DNA from 2 places in the Paenibacillus sp. FSL R10-2796 genome. Region 1 is predicted to be linked to the other one. Evidence: riboswitches for the same ligand, from Rfam matches in the RefSeq annotation. Region 1 holds a riboswitch; the other holds the start of a gene.

What was found. Region 1 has a riboswitch for S-adenosylmethionine ahead of NST58_RS27465 (methionine ABC transporter ATP-binding protein). Riboswitches for the same ligand answer to the same signal wherever they lie in the genome.
Region 2: linked by a shared signal. The riboswitch ahead of metA (homoserine O-succinyltransferase) and the one ahead of NST58_RS27465 (methionine ABC transporter ATP-binding protein) in region 1 are both predicted to bind S-adenosylmethionine.

The regions. Positions count from the first base shown of each region.
Region 1 covers NZ_CP150178.1:6,149,203-6,157,387, reverse strand. Annotated here, with positions in the region: gene NST58_RS27485 (polysaccharide biosynthesis protein) at 1-651, shown strand, start outside; gene NST58_RS27480 (thioredoxin family protein) at 730-1,074, shown strand; gene NST58_RS27475 (heme A synthase) at 1,176-2,159, shown strand; gene NST58_RS27470 (Cthe_2314 family HEPN domain-containing protein) at 2,315-3,049, shown strand; SAM riboswitch class I at 3,152-3,287, shown strand; gene NST58_RS27465 (methionine ABC transporter ATP-binding protein) at 3,391-4,407, shown strand; gene NST58_RS27460 (methionine ABC transporter permease) at 4,407-5,066, shown strand; gene NST58_RS27455 (MetQ/NlpA family ABC transporter substrate-binding protein) at 5,124-5,990, shown strand; gene NST58_RS27450 (NifU family protein) at 6,149-6,397, opposite strand; gene NST58_RS27445 (YuzB family protein) at 6,479-6,733, shown strand; gene NST58_RS27440 (NAD(P)/FAD-dependent oxidoreductase) at 7,144-8,185, opposite strand, start outside.
Region 2 covers NZ_CP150178.1:2,071,447-2,079,631, reverse strand. Annotated here, with positions in the region: gene mqnC (cyclic dehypoxanthinyl futalosine synthase) at 1-341, opposite strand, end outside; gene NST58_RS09295 (PLP-dependent transferase) at 969-2,141, opposite strand; gene metA (homoserine O-succinyltransferase) at 2,178-3,098, opposite strand; SAM riboswitch class I at 3,214-3,343, opposite strand; gene corA (magnesium/cobalt transporter CorA) at 3,740-4,675, shown strand; gene NST58_RS09280 (HRDC domain-containing protein) at 4,762-5,778, opposite strand; gene NST58_RS09275 (ROK family protein) at 5,988-6,869, opposite strand; gene NST58_RS09270 (5'-3' exonuclease H3TH domain-containing protein) at 7,033-7,932, opposite strand; gene NST58_RS09265 (arsenate reductase family protein) at 7,993-8,185, opposite strand, start outside.

The DNA.
Region 1 (8,185 bases):
TTAGCGCTTCGTATCTCTATTTTAACAGGAGCACCGATTGTTCTATCACTCGTAGTTGCTGCATATTCAGTTAATGGCCTCTTATTCAGTAGTTTAGATGGCAGTGGTATCGTAGCCATGCTTACTTTAGGTACGATCTTTCAGATTACGATGATGACAACGAACTCTATTTTGTTAGGTATGGGCAAATCGCGAATTTCCATGTATTATGTGTTAGCGGGTATTATTGTAAAATTAGTGGCAAGCTTATTACTTAGTAAGGTATTTGGCATCTACGGAATTATCGGTGCAACAGCACTTTGTTTCGTGGTCATTACTTTGCTTAACTTACGGATGCTGAAATCGATTGTGCCATTTGAAATTATGGGCAAACGTTGGGGCGGTTTCGCGATTGCGGTACTTGTGTCCGGCGGGATTGGTTATGGCTTGAATGAAGCTGGGATTCTGTTAACGGATCTGATGCCTGCACGTTTGGCGTTTCTGATCACTTGTCTTGTTGTAGGAGCAGCTGTTGTTGTTATTTATCTAGTACTGCTTATTGTGCTGGGTGTGCTGACTAAACAGGAAATCTCCAGTTATCCGCGGGCGCTGCAAAAATTATTGAATCCGCTGATGAAGTTACAGCCTGCACGTGTTCGTATGAGAGAATAGGTTTGACTTCTACACTGCATTTTGCTTCACTTAAAGAGTAGAAAATAGACAGATATTGAAGAAGGGACTGAGTAAATCATGGACAAAATTAGTTCTCCTGCTGAATTTCAGGTAGCCATTCAATCACCTCGATTAACAGTGGCCATCTTCAAGGCTGACTGGTGCTCGGATTGTAAATTTATCGATCCTTTTATCCCAGAGGTAGAGCAGGCTTATGCAGACCGCCTTACACTGGTTGAGGTAGATGTTGATGCCGTGGGCGATGTTAGCCAAGAACAAAATATTATGGGTATTCCAAGCTTCGTCGCATATTCGGATGGACGGGAATTGGTTAGATTCGTTAATAAATTGCGCAAATCCCGTGAAGAGATTGAGAATTTCCTTGATAAAGCGGTCCAAGTGCATCAAAGCCTTCAAAAGTAATTCCTAAGGAACCACCGCTTTCGCCTGTTTGTGCAAAGCGGTGGTTTTTTGAAATATAAGTCTGGCTGCTTCTTCATTACTAAAAACTGCGGGTGATATTTTTGACGACAAATCAGTTGAAATGGCTTAGTTATCTTACTTGCCTTATCATGTTCCTCGCTGTACTCGGAGGAGCGGTAGTGACGAAGACTGGATCGGGCTTGGAATGCGGAAATGAATGGCCGCTCTGTCATGGAAAATTAATTCCGGCTTATACTATAGGCTCGATGATTGAATACACCCATCGCTTGTTTAGCGGTTTGGCAGGGTTATTCTCACTTGCCTCGATGTTTGCTTTTTGGCGTTATGCCCGTACGCGGCGCGATTTGCTGGGATATGCATTTATGACCTTAGTATTCGTCATCGTTCAAGGTGGTATGGGAGCGCTTGCAGTAATTAAATCCCAATCCGCTGCTGTAATGGCGTTGCATATGGGTTTTTCTTTGATCGCCTTTTCGAGCGCTATGATGTTGGCTCTTGGAACCAAGAGATGGCATGAAGCACGTGAATATGATCATAAGCTGGAGGCTCAAAAGAAGCCCGTAAGTAAGGCTTTTCGCAATTTAACCTGTTTTACTGCCATCTATTCTTATATTGTCGTGTATATTGGAGCCTTTGTAAGTCATACGGATTCACAAGGCGGGTGTTCGGGTTGGCCGCTTTGTAATGGAGAATGGGTTCCGGAGCTTTCCGGAGGAGTAGGTGTTGTTTTTACGCATCGGATTGCGGCTTTAATCTTATTCATGCTTACTGCGCTGCTCGGGCATTTAGCATTTTGGAAACATAAGGATTATCCAGAGCTTAGAGCGCTAGGTATAGCTGCAGTGCTGTTATGCTTGATGCAGGTATTTAGTGGGGCGGCTGTGGTTTACACCTTAGATAATGAAAGATTGTACATATTTGCCGCTTTGGCTCATATTTTGCTGATTGCCAGTTTGTTTGGTGTCTTATGTTATATGAGTGTAAGAGTCTGGCAGCTAAATCGCTCGAGTAGTGTCGTATCTGGAAAAAATGTAACGAACCCAATGATTCCACCGCCTTGGTAGAACATTCCCTCCGTGGATAGAGGTGCTTCACCCGCGGAATAATAAAGTGGAAATCGGTATATCGTGGAGCTGATTGGCCGATGCTTACGTCGCGAGTTTTGTACGAAGCAGTCCATGGAAGCAGACGCTGAACAAAACTTTAGGAGGACTGGGATATGCTGCGGGTATTACTTGGAGAGCCGCCTCGAAAGAACAGCGGTGTGTTGGCTGATGCGATGGAGAATATGGCCACTTTTGCAGCATTGCTGCGCAAGGAAATGAGTGCCCATGAGGATAATGACCATGAATACCGCAAGCTGGAGATTTGGACACGTGGGCTGATTTCCTCTCTGGATGAACTGGAGCAAAGTTGGTTCGCGGCCGCTTTTTACCGGAAATTAGTGATTGCGGGTTATATGGATGATATGACACCGGTGGAACAGGGCGATTATGCACGTTATGTTTATTTTTATAAAGATGGCTTTATCCGGGTTTTCTCTCTTCTGGACAAGCTTGGGACGGTACTGAATCATTTTTATGATCTCAAAACATCCAAATTAAAAACGCACTTTTCTTACTTTACAGTGCTGCGTCAGCTTCAATTATTGAATGTGCATCCTGCATTAGCGGATCAACTGGAAGAGATTAAGAACTCCTACCGCGATCCATTGGAGAATTTACGCAAGCGCAGAAATGCTGAAATTCATTATATGAATTCCGAAATGCAGGATGATTTGTGGCAGCGGCACCAAGGTCTGCATGACAAAATTCAGCTCGAGGATCTGGATAGCCATCTTGAGGATTTAAAACAATCGCTCGAAATGAACTGTAAGACATTAATCGCGGCATTCAGCTACAGCAATGAACAGCTGCGTAAGGAAATAAGCAAGGCAAAGAGCATAAAATCGTAATTGTTCAATATATTTCCTTTTGACAAAAATAGATAAACTCACTATACTTATGCTTGCATTAAAGTATGTACGATTTCAGAAAAAATATAATTTCATAACTTTATCTTATCGAGAGCGGCGGAGGGATAGGCCCGATGAAGCCCGGCAACCGATTTGTATCCAGCGCGGGAAGCGTTGTACAAATGTCATGGTGCTAATTCCTACAATGGCGCAGGTTGCGGTCGTTGGCAGATGAGAAGGCATTGTCTTAATAAACCCACAGAGCCTCTTGCGATCTGCATCGATCGTTGGAGGTTTTTTTGTATAGAATAAGTGAAGTATAAAGGGGGGGGCGACGAGAGTTGATTAATCTAAAAGGGATAACAAAGGTTTATGGAAAAGGGAGTAATGCGGCAACAGCACTTTCTGGATTGAATCTGTCCATCGAGAAAGGTGAAATATTCGGAGTCATCGGCCACTCTGGAGCCGGGAAAAGTACATTGATCCGTTGCATTAATCTGTTGGAACGTCCGACAGAAGGAGAGGTCTGGGTAGACGGTGTTGAGCTAACCAGTCTTAACCAAGGTCAGTTGCAGGAACAGCGGCGCAAGATTGGGATGATTTTTCAACATTTCAATTTGTTGTCTTCGGCGACCGTATACGATAATATTGCCTTTCCACTGCGCCTTGCAGGTACATCTAGAACAGCTATTGATACAAAAGTGAAAGACTTGCTCGCTTTAGTTGGGCTCGAAGAACATAAAGGTAAGTATCCTTCTCAGTTATCTGGAGGACAAAAGCAGCGGGTCGGCATCGCCCGGGCACTAGCCAGTGACCCTGATGTACTGCTGTGTGACGAGGCCACTTCTGCGCTTGATCCCCAGACAACGGACTCCATTCTTAAGCTGCTGCTCGATATTAATAAAAGATTCCATTTGACCATTGTGCTGATCACACATGAAATGCATGTAATCCAGAGCATCTGCGACCGTGTCGCGGTCATTCATGGTGGTGGGATTGTTGAGCAAGGCAAAGTTACAGAGGTATTTCTCAAGCCGCAGCATGAGGTTACACGCGATTTCATCCGCAGTGAGACACAGAATGAAGGACCTCTTCGAGTGGCGCTTGATGCTGCTGCCGGGGATAACTCTCAAGCTGTCAAAATTACTTTTTTCGGAGAAAAAACTTACGGCTCGGCACTATCCGATGTCGTGCGTGATACGGGTGTAAGCTTTGCAATCTTACATGGTACCATTTCAACGATTAAAGATGTGCCTTATGGACAGATGATTGTGCGGTTCGAAGGGCCAGCTGAGGCGATTGCTGTAACGATCTCCAGGCTAATTGCTCAAGGCCTTGATGTGGAGGTGATTTCGTAATGAATTTTGCAGATCTAAATTGGCAAGAAATGGTGGATGCTACGGTTGCTACTATAAAAATGATATTTTTTTCCGGATTGTTCACAATTATTCTTGGTTTGCCACTCGGAATTCTATTGTATTTATGGGGGAAATCGAATAGTATAGTAATCAGAGTAACTTACTCGGTCTTATCATTACTTGTAAATATTCTACGTTCCGTACCCTTTATCATTTTGATGGTGGCTCTAATTCCTTTCAGCAAAGCCGTTGTTGGAACCTCCATTGGTGTACTCGGTACGATTCCACCTCTGGTGATTGGTGCAGCTCCGTTTTTTGCCCGCTTGGTAGAGACGTCGTTAAGAGAGGTAGACCGCGGAGTCATCGAAGCCGCACAAGGTATGGGAGCATCGACGAACCAAATCGTTATGCGTGTGCTTTTGCCAGAAGCTCGTCCAGGCCTGCTCGCTGGAGTTACGATCACACTGGTTACACTGGTCTCCTATACAGCAATGGCTGGTATGGTTGGGGGCGGCGGATTAGGTGACTTGGCGATTCGTTACGGCTACCACCGCTATGAGACGGAGATTATGATTGTTTCTATAGTATTTATTGTCGTACTGGTGCAATTGCTACAAATGGCCGGTGACCGACTCGTAAAACATTACACACGGAAATAAGGTACATCCATATATATCCTTATTCAATACAAAATATAGATTAGAGGGGGATTTACAATGAAAAAAGTACTACTTACATTTTTTAGCCTGACACTGGTTGCGGTGCTTGCGGCTTGCGGTAACAACAATGCATCTAATAATGCTGGGAGCTCGGCTGCTACAACAGCACCAAACGCAGAAGCAACAAGTGAACCTACTAAAGATCCAGTGAAATTGGTTATTGGTGCCTCACCTGTTCCTCATGCTGAAATTTTGAAGGCTATTGCTCCATTGCTTGAAAAAGATGGAATTACACTTGAAATCAAAGAATTCACTGACTATATTCAACCTAACGTGCAGCTTGATGAGAAGGAGTTAGATGCTAACTTTTTCCAACACCAACCGTATCTGGATGACCAAAACAAAAATAATAAAACCGACCTGGTCTCTGTTGCATCCGTTCACGTTGAACCTTTTGGGGCTTATTCCAAAAAAATCAAATCGATCGATGAGTTGGCTGATGGTGCAAAAGTTGCCATTCCGAACGATGCTACTAACGGTGGCCGTGCACTAATCCTACTTGCAAAAAATGGTCTGATTACCTTGAAAGATGATACAAACATTGCTGCAACAAAAGCAGATATCACTGAAAACAAGAAAAATCTCGACATCATTGAGTTGGAAGCTGCTATGCTCCCACGTCAACTGGATGAGGTAGACCTTGCTTTGATCAACACGAACTTTGCACTAGACGCTGGTCTTGTGCCAACTAAAGATGCATTGTTCATCGAGGGTGTAGATTCCCCTTATGCTAACATTTTGGTAACCCGTCAAGACAATAAAGATTCCGAAGCCATCAAAAAGCTGGTTGCTGCCCTGAATTCTCCAGAAGCTAAAGCTTTCATCGAAGAAAAGTACGAAGGTGCGATCATTCCAGCGTTTTAAGGAATGAAGCTAAATTCGTCTATAGTCATAACAAGAACCCGCAGCCAAGTTGGCTTGCGGGTTTTATGTTCTAAGGTTGTGAGAGAATGTTAAATCCTCTATAATAAGAAAATCCCGATCTCCTTTACAGGAGAATCGGGAGGGTTATTGAACGGGATTTAGAATACTTGAACTACTTCTTCAACGCCTTCTACTTCTTCAAGGAGGGCGCGTTCAATCCCGGCTTTCAAGGTGATCGTGGAGCTTGGGCAGCTGCCGCAGGCACCCATAAGTTTCAACTTAACGATGCCGTCTTCCACATCGACCAGTTCTACGTCACCGCCATCGCGCTGCAGGAACGGACGAAGCTTATCCAGCACTTCTAGTACTTCATCATACATTTCGGTGCTTTGTGCATTCTCACTCATTTCTCAATCACTCCTTTCGTAAGTTCATTATAGTACAAAAAGTTAAAAAATAAAATGGTTAGGCGGAATAGGGAGATCATCATGAGACCAATTATTGAATTTTGTTCCAGCAACATGGGTCACGGAACAGACAAGCTAATGCATAAGCTGGAGGAAAATCCAGATTATGATGTTATTGAATACGGATGTCTGAACAATTGTGGAGAGTGTTATTTAATGCCTTTCGCCATGGTTGAAGGTGACATTATTGCAGCAGACACTGTTGCAGAGCTAGAAGAGAAAATTGAGGCCAAGATCAAAGAGCTTGAGGCTTGGTTTAATATAGATCTTGACTAAATTTCTCGAGAAAAAAAGAGGGAGCACTCCATAATCTAAATTATGGAGTGCTCCCTCTTTTTGGAACCTTACTTGAACAAAATCCACCAATTTGATCGATTAGGCAACATATTGGAGAGTGCAGGGGCTACCGTGAAGGTGCCACCGGACTCAGGCGACCTTATATTGAGTGTTTTCCTACATTTGGATTGCTATCGGACCCCATAGTCACTATTCACCTGAAAAACAGCATAAATGAACCTCATTATAAGCAATAACTTCACTGGAGTCCGAAACTCTCCTTCAAAGGCTGAAAATTTGCGAATAAGGTCATCTGAGTCCGAAGGGTATACGCACCAATAACGTAAGAAAGCTACTCTCGTGTTTATCTGAGAGTAGCTTCCTTTAATACTTATGAACCAATCATAGGCTTATCCTAAAGTGCGTTTCGACATCCAGAGCACTCCGCTCTTGAGGATGCGGGGAACCCGTCCTTTGACGGAGCGTTGTCCCATAAGTCCGAATCCTGCTTTTTTTCCTAGTGACCCTAAAGTACCCTTCAGGCGAATAGGATGAAGCTTAGGAGTCTCACCGCGCCAGGTCGCTTGGATAACCTGAGCTACCTGCTCACCCTGTGCTCCAGCGGCTTGTGCGCTTGGTGCGAATGGCAGACTGGCACAGTCACCAATCACATATACCTCCGGATAATCCGGTATACGATAATACTCATCCAGCATAATCCGTCCACCACGGTCCTTCGACACATTCAAATCTTGAACTACTTTTACAGGTTGAATCCCTGCGGTCCATACTGTCACATCTGAAAGGATTTCCTCGGTACCGTTAAAAATCGAATCCTTCTCTACATGAGATACAGAGATTCGTCCCAGCGTTTGCACCTGATGGTGATGAAACCATTCCTCTACGTACTGTGACAGCTTTGCCGGAAAGGCAGACAAAACACGTTCACCGCGATCCAGAATAGCGATGTTAAGGTCTGGACGGCTTTCCCGAAGCTCTGCGGCTAATTCAACACCGCTTAATCCTCCACCTACGATGTTTATCGTTCCGTAAGGCTTCACATCATTTAAACGGCGGTAGGTTTCCCGAGTACCAGCAAAGGTCTGGATGCTGCAGGTATATTGATCAGCACCAGGGATGTTGTGGTAATTGTCGGTACAGCCAAGAGCAATGGCTAGGAGATCATAAGATACAATCTCACCGGACTCCATACTGACTATTTTGCTCTCCAAATCAATGGAACTCACTTCACCGTACCGGACAGTAAGCCGGGGGTGAACCGGAAAATGAATGCGCAGGTGATAATCAGTTACGGTACCTGCGGCGAGCGCATAATATTCCGTTTTGATTCCTTGATAAGGCATTCGGTCAATTAAGATAATTTCAACATCATGAGGAAGATGATTATTGAGTAATTCTTGAATTAAGGCTAGGCCGCCGTAGCCACCGCCA
Region 2 (8,185 bases), 3.2 Mb from region 1:
GGATTAGTTCCACCTTGCATAAGAATTTCTGTACCATTAACAGCAATCGTTTCAGCAATTTTTTGATAAATCGTTTCATCTGGCAGCACATAGCCTTCATCCGAGCCTGGTCTGCGGTAAAAAGCACAAAAACGGCAGTACACATCACATACATTCGTATAGTTAATATTACGGCCAATTACAAATGTGGCTAACGGGTCCGGATGCCAGCGTTCCATAATAGTGTTTGCAGCAGCACCCATTTTCTCAATTTCGTTGCTCTCGAATAGTCGGATGGTATCTTCCAATTGGAGACGGTCACCCCGCAGGGCTTTATCCAAAATAAGATCTATCGTACTCATCGTTCGCATCCTCCTTTTAAACCCTTAGGGATATGGTAGATTCACAAAATCACAAGAAAAATAACGTTGTCGTCCTTTAGAGATAACAACCGTTTCTCGTAGTAACATAAGGATAAAGTATAGTATGTAACTTATACCTTATATTTTAATAAATGAACAGTTCATTTCCTCATCGTATCACAATCTGAACAGCTTGAAAAACTTTTTACTTTCTTAGCAAGATACCATCCAGCAGAAAGAGTCCTTACATTGCTGCCTGCACCCGGTGAATCAAAATTCCTTGAGGCTGCCGGACACAGATGACGTTATTAGTTAGTATTTAGCCTTTGGAGCATAGTTATGGACTCCAGCCACGCTATTCCTTGACAAGAGACTCATGAAGGCTGGTTTTTAGCGCAATAGCTGCTGTGGAGTCCGTTAACATTCCAAATGTGTAATAATGCTGTGTCTAAGGTCAGCTGTGTCCAATAGCAAAAAGTCCAAAAAGAAGAGCTATCCCAGCAGCCAATTCCCGGCTTATGAGACAGCTCTATTTCGTCCTGCGTCCAACACCAGCTCTAAATCAACGTTGAGATAGATCCTCGATATTTTCCAGCAATTCGGTGCCGATCTGGGTTGCCGTTACTTTTACTTCGTTTCGATTTCCGCCCGCGCAGCCTCCAAAGCATGACCAAGATCAGCAATTAGATCCTCCGCATGTTCAATGCCAACCGAGAAGCGCAGCAATCGATCATCTACACCCACCGCATTCCGAATTTCCACAGGAATATCGGCATGCGTCTGTACTGCAGGATAGGTCATTAGCGATTCAACCCCGCCGAGGCTCTCCGCGAAGGCAATAAGCCGGATATGACGAAGCAGAGGTTCTACGTATCTGGCATCTTTTAATTTGAAAGAAAAAATTCCGGTATTGCCCGAGGACTGGCGATTCTGGATTTCATATCCCGGATGATCCGGCAGGCCTGGATGGAACACTTCCGCAATCGCCGGATGCTCTTGTAGATAGCGGGCAATTGCTAGCGCATTGCTCTCGTGCCGTTCCATACGCAGGGCCAGTGTCTTCATGCCTCTCATCAGCTGATAACTGTCTGTTGGCCCAAGCACAGCGCCAATAGAGTTATGTAGAATCGCTATTTCAGAGGATAATTCAGCTCCTTTAGATACAATAAGACCAGCAAGTACATCATTGTGTCCGCCCAAATATTTGGTAGCACTATGGACTACAATGTCCGCACCTAATTCCAGAGGACGCTGGAAAAATGGAGTCAGCAGTGTATTGTCTACAATTGTGAGCAGCCCATGATGACGGGCCCAAGTAGCAACGGCTGCAATATCCGTAACCATCATCAAAGGATTCGTTGGCGTTTCAATAAATATCGCCTTCGTATTTGGAAGGCGTGAAGCCTCAAGCGCATCCAAATCATTCGTATCTACATAGGAAGCAGTGATTCCAAACTTGGACATAATTCGTTCCAACAAACGATAGGTCCCGCCGTAAAGATCCAGCGAAACGATCAAGTGATCGCCTTGCCCAAACAGGGTAAATATGGTTTGAATAGCTGCCATCCCAGAACTACAGGCAAAACCTGCATCACCAGACTCCAATTCCGCAGCCGCATTCTCCAGTACGGAACGGGTTGGACTTTTGGTACGGCTATAATCGAAACCTGTGCTCTGCCCAAGCTTCGGGTGACGGAATGCCGTAGCATTATAGATAGGAAAATTAATGGCTCCGGTAGCCGGATCTTCTTGTGAACCTATTTGTGCCAGTCTGCTTTCAATCCTAAGTTTGTCGTCCATGATAAATGCCTCCTAAATTGTAATGTAGCGCTGATCTTAATAAACAATCGGGTCGATATCGTAAGGTGTCTCTTGATATACATAGTAATTGAGCCAATTAGAGAATAATAAGTTGGCATGTGCACGCCACACTGCAGGAGGTGTTCGTTCTGGATCATCTTTAGGGAAATAGTGTTTCGGCAAGGCCATCTCCATGCCCCTCTCCAAATCACGATCATATTCCCATTTCAAGGATAATGGATCGTATTCGGAATGTCCGGTCACAAATATTTGTTTGCCGTCGGTCGTAGCTACTAGATACATACCAGCTTCTTCGGATTCCGCCAGAATCTGCAGATCTGGATTGCTCTCAATATCTTCGCGGGAGACATCGGTATGACGGGAATGCGGTACATGGAATACCTCGTCAAAGCCGCGCAGCAATTTAATGTTATTTTGGTTAATCGTATGGGAGAATACTCCAAAACATTTTTCAGGCAAAGCCACTTTACGAACACCAAAATGATGATACAACCCTGCCTGCGCCGCCCAACAGATATGCATGGTCGAGGTCACATTATCCTTGCTCCATTCAAAAATCTCTTTTAGCTCTTCCCAATAGGATACTTCCTCAAACTCCATTTGCTCTACGGGTGCTCCTGTAACAATAAGACCATCCAAACGGCGGTGGCTGATCTCGTCAAAAGTTTTGTAAAAGCTTCTCAAATGCTCAGCAGAAGTATTCTTAGAAGTATGTGAGCGTGGATGCAGCAAGGTAACGTCAACCTGTAGCGGTGAATTTCCTATTAAACGCAGCAATTGAGTCTCCGTCGTTTCTTTAGTCGGCATGAGATTCAGAATAGCAATCCTTAGTGGACGGATATCCTGATGGAAAGCCAAACTATCATCCATCACAAAAATATTTTCACCGGATAGTATTTCTTTTGCTGGTAAACTGTCGGGAATTTTAATTGGCATTGTCTTTCCACTCCTTAACTGTATTTAGGTTATGTTGTCACATCGCGGCTTTCTGAACAATAAAAAGACCTTTCTCGGAAAACGAGAAAGGTCATATCTACAGTCATATGCGCCTCTCTCATCTGCCAGAAACTTTTGGACGAGGGTTAGTCGTCAGCAAAGTTCCGCAAGAATTAGCACCGTGCGTTCACACGCCGGTTGCCGGGTTTCATAGGGCTAGTCCCTCCACCTGCTCTTGATAAGATTTAGCTGTATTCAATTAAATTTCTTTAAAATTTACTTTAAATCATGAACCTCCTTTTCGTCAAGTCCATACAATGCTGAAGTAGCCTCAAAGTAACAATAAATTTGCTTGAAAGAGGCATACTCCGTTGTTATACTAGACAAGTATTTCATACCTGAACGAAAAGAAGAGGTGAGAAGAAGAATGGAAGGCGACCCGAGCTCGCAATTAAGTGTACAGAATGAGCAACCACACAGGATAATCATCAGCTTGCCGGCGGCGGGAGCAGTTCTTCTTCATGCCCTCGAATCGTCATTCGGCCTCTTGTATTGATTGTAACGCCGGCCAAGCTGATTTTTTCTCTGTGCTTAATTAGCAGTCCCTGGTGAAGACCCGGGGATAGAAGGAGTGGAATCAGATGAAAATCCGGCTGGTGAATGCAGGGGTTTTTACACCTATTGATGAAATTGATGAAACATTGACACCCCCAACAGAAGGGTTCTATTGGATTGATGCAGATGTGGAGGATTTGGAGCTGCTTCAGCCCCTGTTCAACCTGCATGATCTCGCTGTTGAGGATTGCCTTAGTGAAGAGGATCAACGTCCAAAGATCGAAATATACGAAAGTCATTACTTTATTGTTGTAAACAGCATCCGCTTTGATGATGAGGAAATCTTCCTGCGGGCGCTCAATATATTCTTGGGCAGACATTATATTATTACTGTAACGAAACAAAAGATTCACGAGCTACGCGTCCTGAAGCCCATGTTATGGGAACAAGAGGTTAGCGAACCCGACCAATTCCTTTACCTGCTTATCGACCTTGTCGTAGATAATTATTTCTCCGTAGGTGACCGAATTGAAGCCCGGATTGAGAAGCTTGAAGAGGATATTCTAATGCATACCAAGAAATCTCATTTGAGTGAGATTATCGGTCTGCGAAGTGAGATCTTATGGTTAAAGAAGATGCTGGGACCACAGAAAGAGGTTATCAATACCCTGAATAAAAAAGACCTCCGTCTGATTGATGATCAGCTGCAGAAATACTTTAGCGACATTTATGAAAATGCAGTTAAAATATCCGAAACCTTTGAGACGTACCGCGATCTCATGGGCAACTTACGTGAGGCCTACCAATCCAGTATCGCCAACCGCGCCAATGAAATTATGAGAGTATTTACCGCGATTACAACGATATTCATGCCTTTGACCGTAATTACCGGAATCTATGGGATGAACTTTGATCATATGCCGGAATTGCATACGAAATACGGTTATTTTGCCGTTATAGGTCTAATGTTGACGTTAGGCTGTGGGATGCTGTATGTATTCCGCAAGAAAGAATGGCTATGAAAATAAACGGACGAATAGGCAAGACGAAGGCCCTTTAACCCTATGGTGTAAGGAAGCCTTCGTCTTTTTGATATGATAAAAAGCTACTAGAAACTGGTCGCCATGCCCACTTTAGTGGCTTGCTCCCGCCGGAAACGAATGCGGATCAGCCGCAGACGTTCATAATAGCTATCCAGCCCTTCTGCTGCTGAAAAATCCTCCCCATACACCTTATGCAGCACTGGCTTTAGAAAAAGATCTCCTACCTCTGCATAGGCATTCCATATCGCCTCCTGCTCATTCTGCGGCACATTTTTCAGTTCTACCTCGATCAGTTTCTCCACGCAATAACCTTCTCTTTCCAGCTCCTCTACCGCTTCAATCAGTTCGCGACGGTTCACTCCACTGTTCACCTTAAGCTGTTCTAACCCTAACCCATTCTCGATCCCTTGCAGCAGAATTCGCCGTAATCGCAGTCTTTCTAGCTGTTTCTTATATTTGACCTCTTTCTGTTTATAGAGCCAGGATACAAAAGAATCCTCCTCAATTTCTTGGTGTACCCAATTCAAAGGAAAGGAATGTTCCCTTGCAGCCGTAGAGGTTATAGCCAACCAATCCGTGCCATATTGGGCTACCTTTCCTTCCCCTACACCAGGGATCTGCAGCAGCTCCTCTGGTGTATGCGGCAAGAAAGTGCTTATCAAACGTAACAAACGATTGCTGGCAAGAATGTAAGGGGCTTTCCGTTCACTAGAAGCTCGGCTGCGGCGCCAAGCACATAACTCCTCATATATAGCTTCGTTCCCATTATATTCACTGTAATATTGCAGCCTTAGCTGCTCCTGATTACGCCCGGTAAGGCCGTCTTCTTCATGAAATACGCCATCAATCAACGGCCGATAGCCATCCCCCATCTTCACCGCCAGCTCATGCCTGTAAACACAAAGCATTTCATTCCATGAACCACCCGCGTACCACAAATGCTCCTGTGTTTCCTCACCGCCTGAAAAATCACGCCAGCCCAGGCTCCACACTCCTTCTTCCTCTCCAATCCATAGCTGAGCGAACACCTCTTGATCCACCCCAGATATTCTGGATAAGCGATTCATAAATACAATTTGCATATTCATCCCTGCCTTTCTAGTCTTCAGCAAGCACTATACCTACCGGTCTGAGCTACTTATTCGCTGATGTGAATCCCACACTGTCAGACTCGGAAAACGCAAAAAAGCACCACTCTCACGATAAACGTGAAAGAGGTGCTCCCTCATTAAATGCTATACTGTTAGATCCACAATACCATATATTTCCTAACAGTCAATATCTTTTTATACTAGTTCCTTGCCAAAGCTAAAGTTGCCAGTCCAATCGCACCTGCAAGTCCTGCATTATCTCCAAGCTGCGGTGGCACAACATAATTATCGATGTCGGTATTGAGCGCTGGATGCTGAACATAACCCTTCAGCAGCTCCTGCAGCTTGGTACGAATTAGCGGGAACAAGTGGCTTTGCTTCATGACACCACCGCCCATTACGATTTTTTCGGGAGACAGAATCAACACGTAATTCATAAGTGCATGTGCAAGATAATGAGCTTCCATATCCCAAGCTGGATGGTCAACAGGCAGCTCGCCTGCTGGTTGTCCCCAGCGTTTGCCAATCCCCGGACCTGCGGCTAACCCTTCAAGGCAATCGCCATGATAAGGGCAGTAGCCCTCAAACGTGTCCTCTGGATGTCTGCGAACAAGAATATGCCCCATCTCAGGATGAGACAATCCATGCACCATCTGACCTCCAACTACTGCTCCCGCTCCAATGCCTGTCCCAACCGTAATATAAAGGCAGCTGTCCAGACCTTTAGCCGCTCCCCATTTACTTTCCGCAAGCGCTGCACCATTCACATCCGTATCAAAACCGATCGGCACGTTAAATTGCTCAGCCATTGTACCTACCAAATTATATTGTCCCCAGTGAGGTTTTGGTGTCGTTGTTATGTAACCATAAGTAGGGCTGTCCAGCACGGGATCAATCGGTCCAAACGATCCAATACCAAAAGCTTCTACATTCTTCCCATTAAAATAGTCGATTACGAGTCCCATCGTTTCTTCCGGTGTTGTTGTCGGAAAGCTAACTCGGTCCAGAATGGTACCGTCCTCATAACCAATTCCGCATACAAACTTCGTTCCGCCTGCTTCAATCGCTCCCAATAACTTCATAGCAACTATCTCCCTTCTCCATTAAGCAATAATCCGCCATCCAGTTTGAAAATAAAAATTAATATAAAATAAAACAATCAACAGCCCTTATTATACGTTGGATGAAGCGCTATCACAATAATAAAACTCCCTTCATGCTTTTTTGCATGAAGGGAGACTATTCTTAACCCAGATCACCTAACTCAATCTGTACAATTCCCCGTTCGTCCTGCACCTCAGCGATCAAATGCATCAGGCTGCCAAATTCCAGTTCTTGAAATTTACGCGCGGCTGTTTCCCGTTGTAATTGCCATAAAGCTTCCGCCAGCTCACAGACCACAGGCACATCACAACGGATTTCAGCCAGCTCTCTTGATAGATGCAGCATATCAAGGTCGGCTTCAATTTTGGACCGTACACCTTTAGGGAGTAAGTGAAGATTCTCAATTACACCTTCAACTGTACCGTATTCCGTTAACAGCTTCAGCGCGGTTTTCTCACCAATCCCTTTTACACCAGGGTAATTATCACTTGTATCGCCCATAAAGCCCTTCAGGTCAATAACCTGTCTAGGGGTTAGACCTTTATCCTCAAGCAATTCTGCAAGGTCATAAACTTTATAGTTGGAGCGTCCTTTTTTCATAATGACGACCTTAACATTCTCATCAATAAGCTGCAGCATATCATGGTCACCCGTCAGAATGTAAACCTCAGAATTATCGCTGTAACAGGATGCTAGCGTACCAATGCAATCATCTGCTTCATAGCCGGCAAGACCGATGTTTGGCACACCTAGCTCAGCCACTACTTCTTTGACTAGATCAAATTGCGGAATTAATTCCAGCGGAGCTTCGATCCGGTTGGATTTGTATCCATCATATTTCTCGGTACGGAACGTTCCTTTACCCATATCCCAGCAGCATACGACATGAGAAGGCTCAAACGTACTTACTGCATCAAAAAAATACTGCAAAAATCCATATACCGCATTCGTCGGTAAACCTTCCTTTGTCTTGCGAATATATCCTCCATAAGAGGTCGCATAAAAGGCCCGGAACAGCAGAGCCATTCCATCTACAAGCATTACCCGGCCCGTTGTATCTGTTCTCACTTATAAACCTCTCCCTTGATCGTTGTATTGATATTAAACATTAGCCCAAGTATCGGCATATTGGTCTTCTTTGAATCCCACCGTAACTTTAACTCCATCCGTGACAATCGGACGTTTGATCAGCATCCCGTGGCTTGAGAGCAGCTCTAACTTCTCCTGTTCCGTAAGCTGGGGCAGCTTGTCCTTCAGACCTAATGATTTATATACTTCACCGCTTGTATTAAAA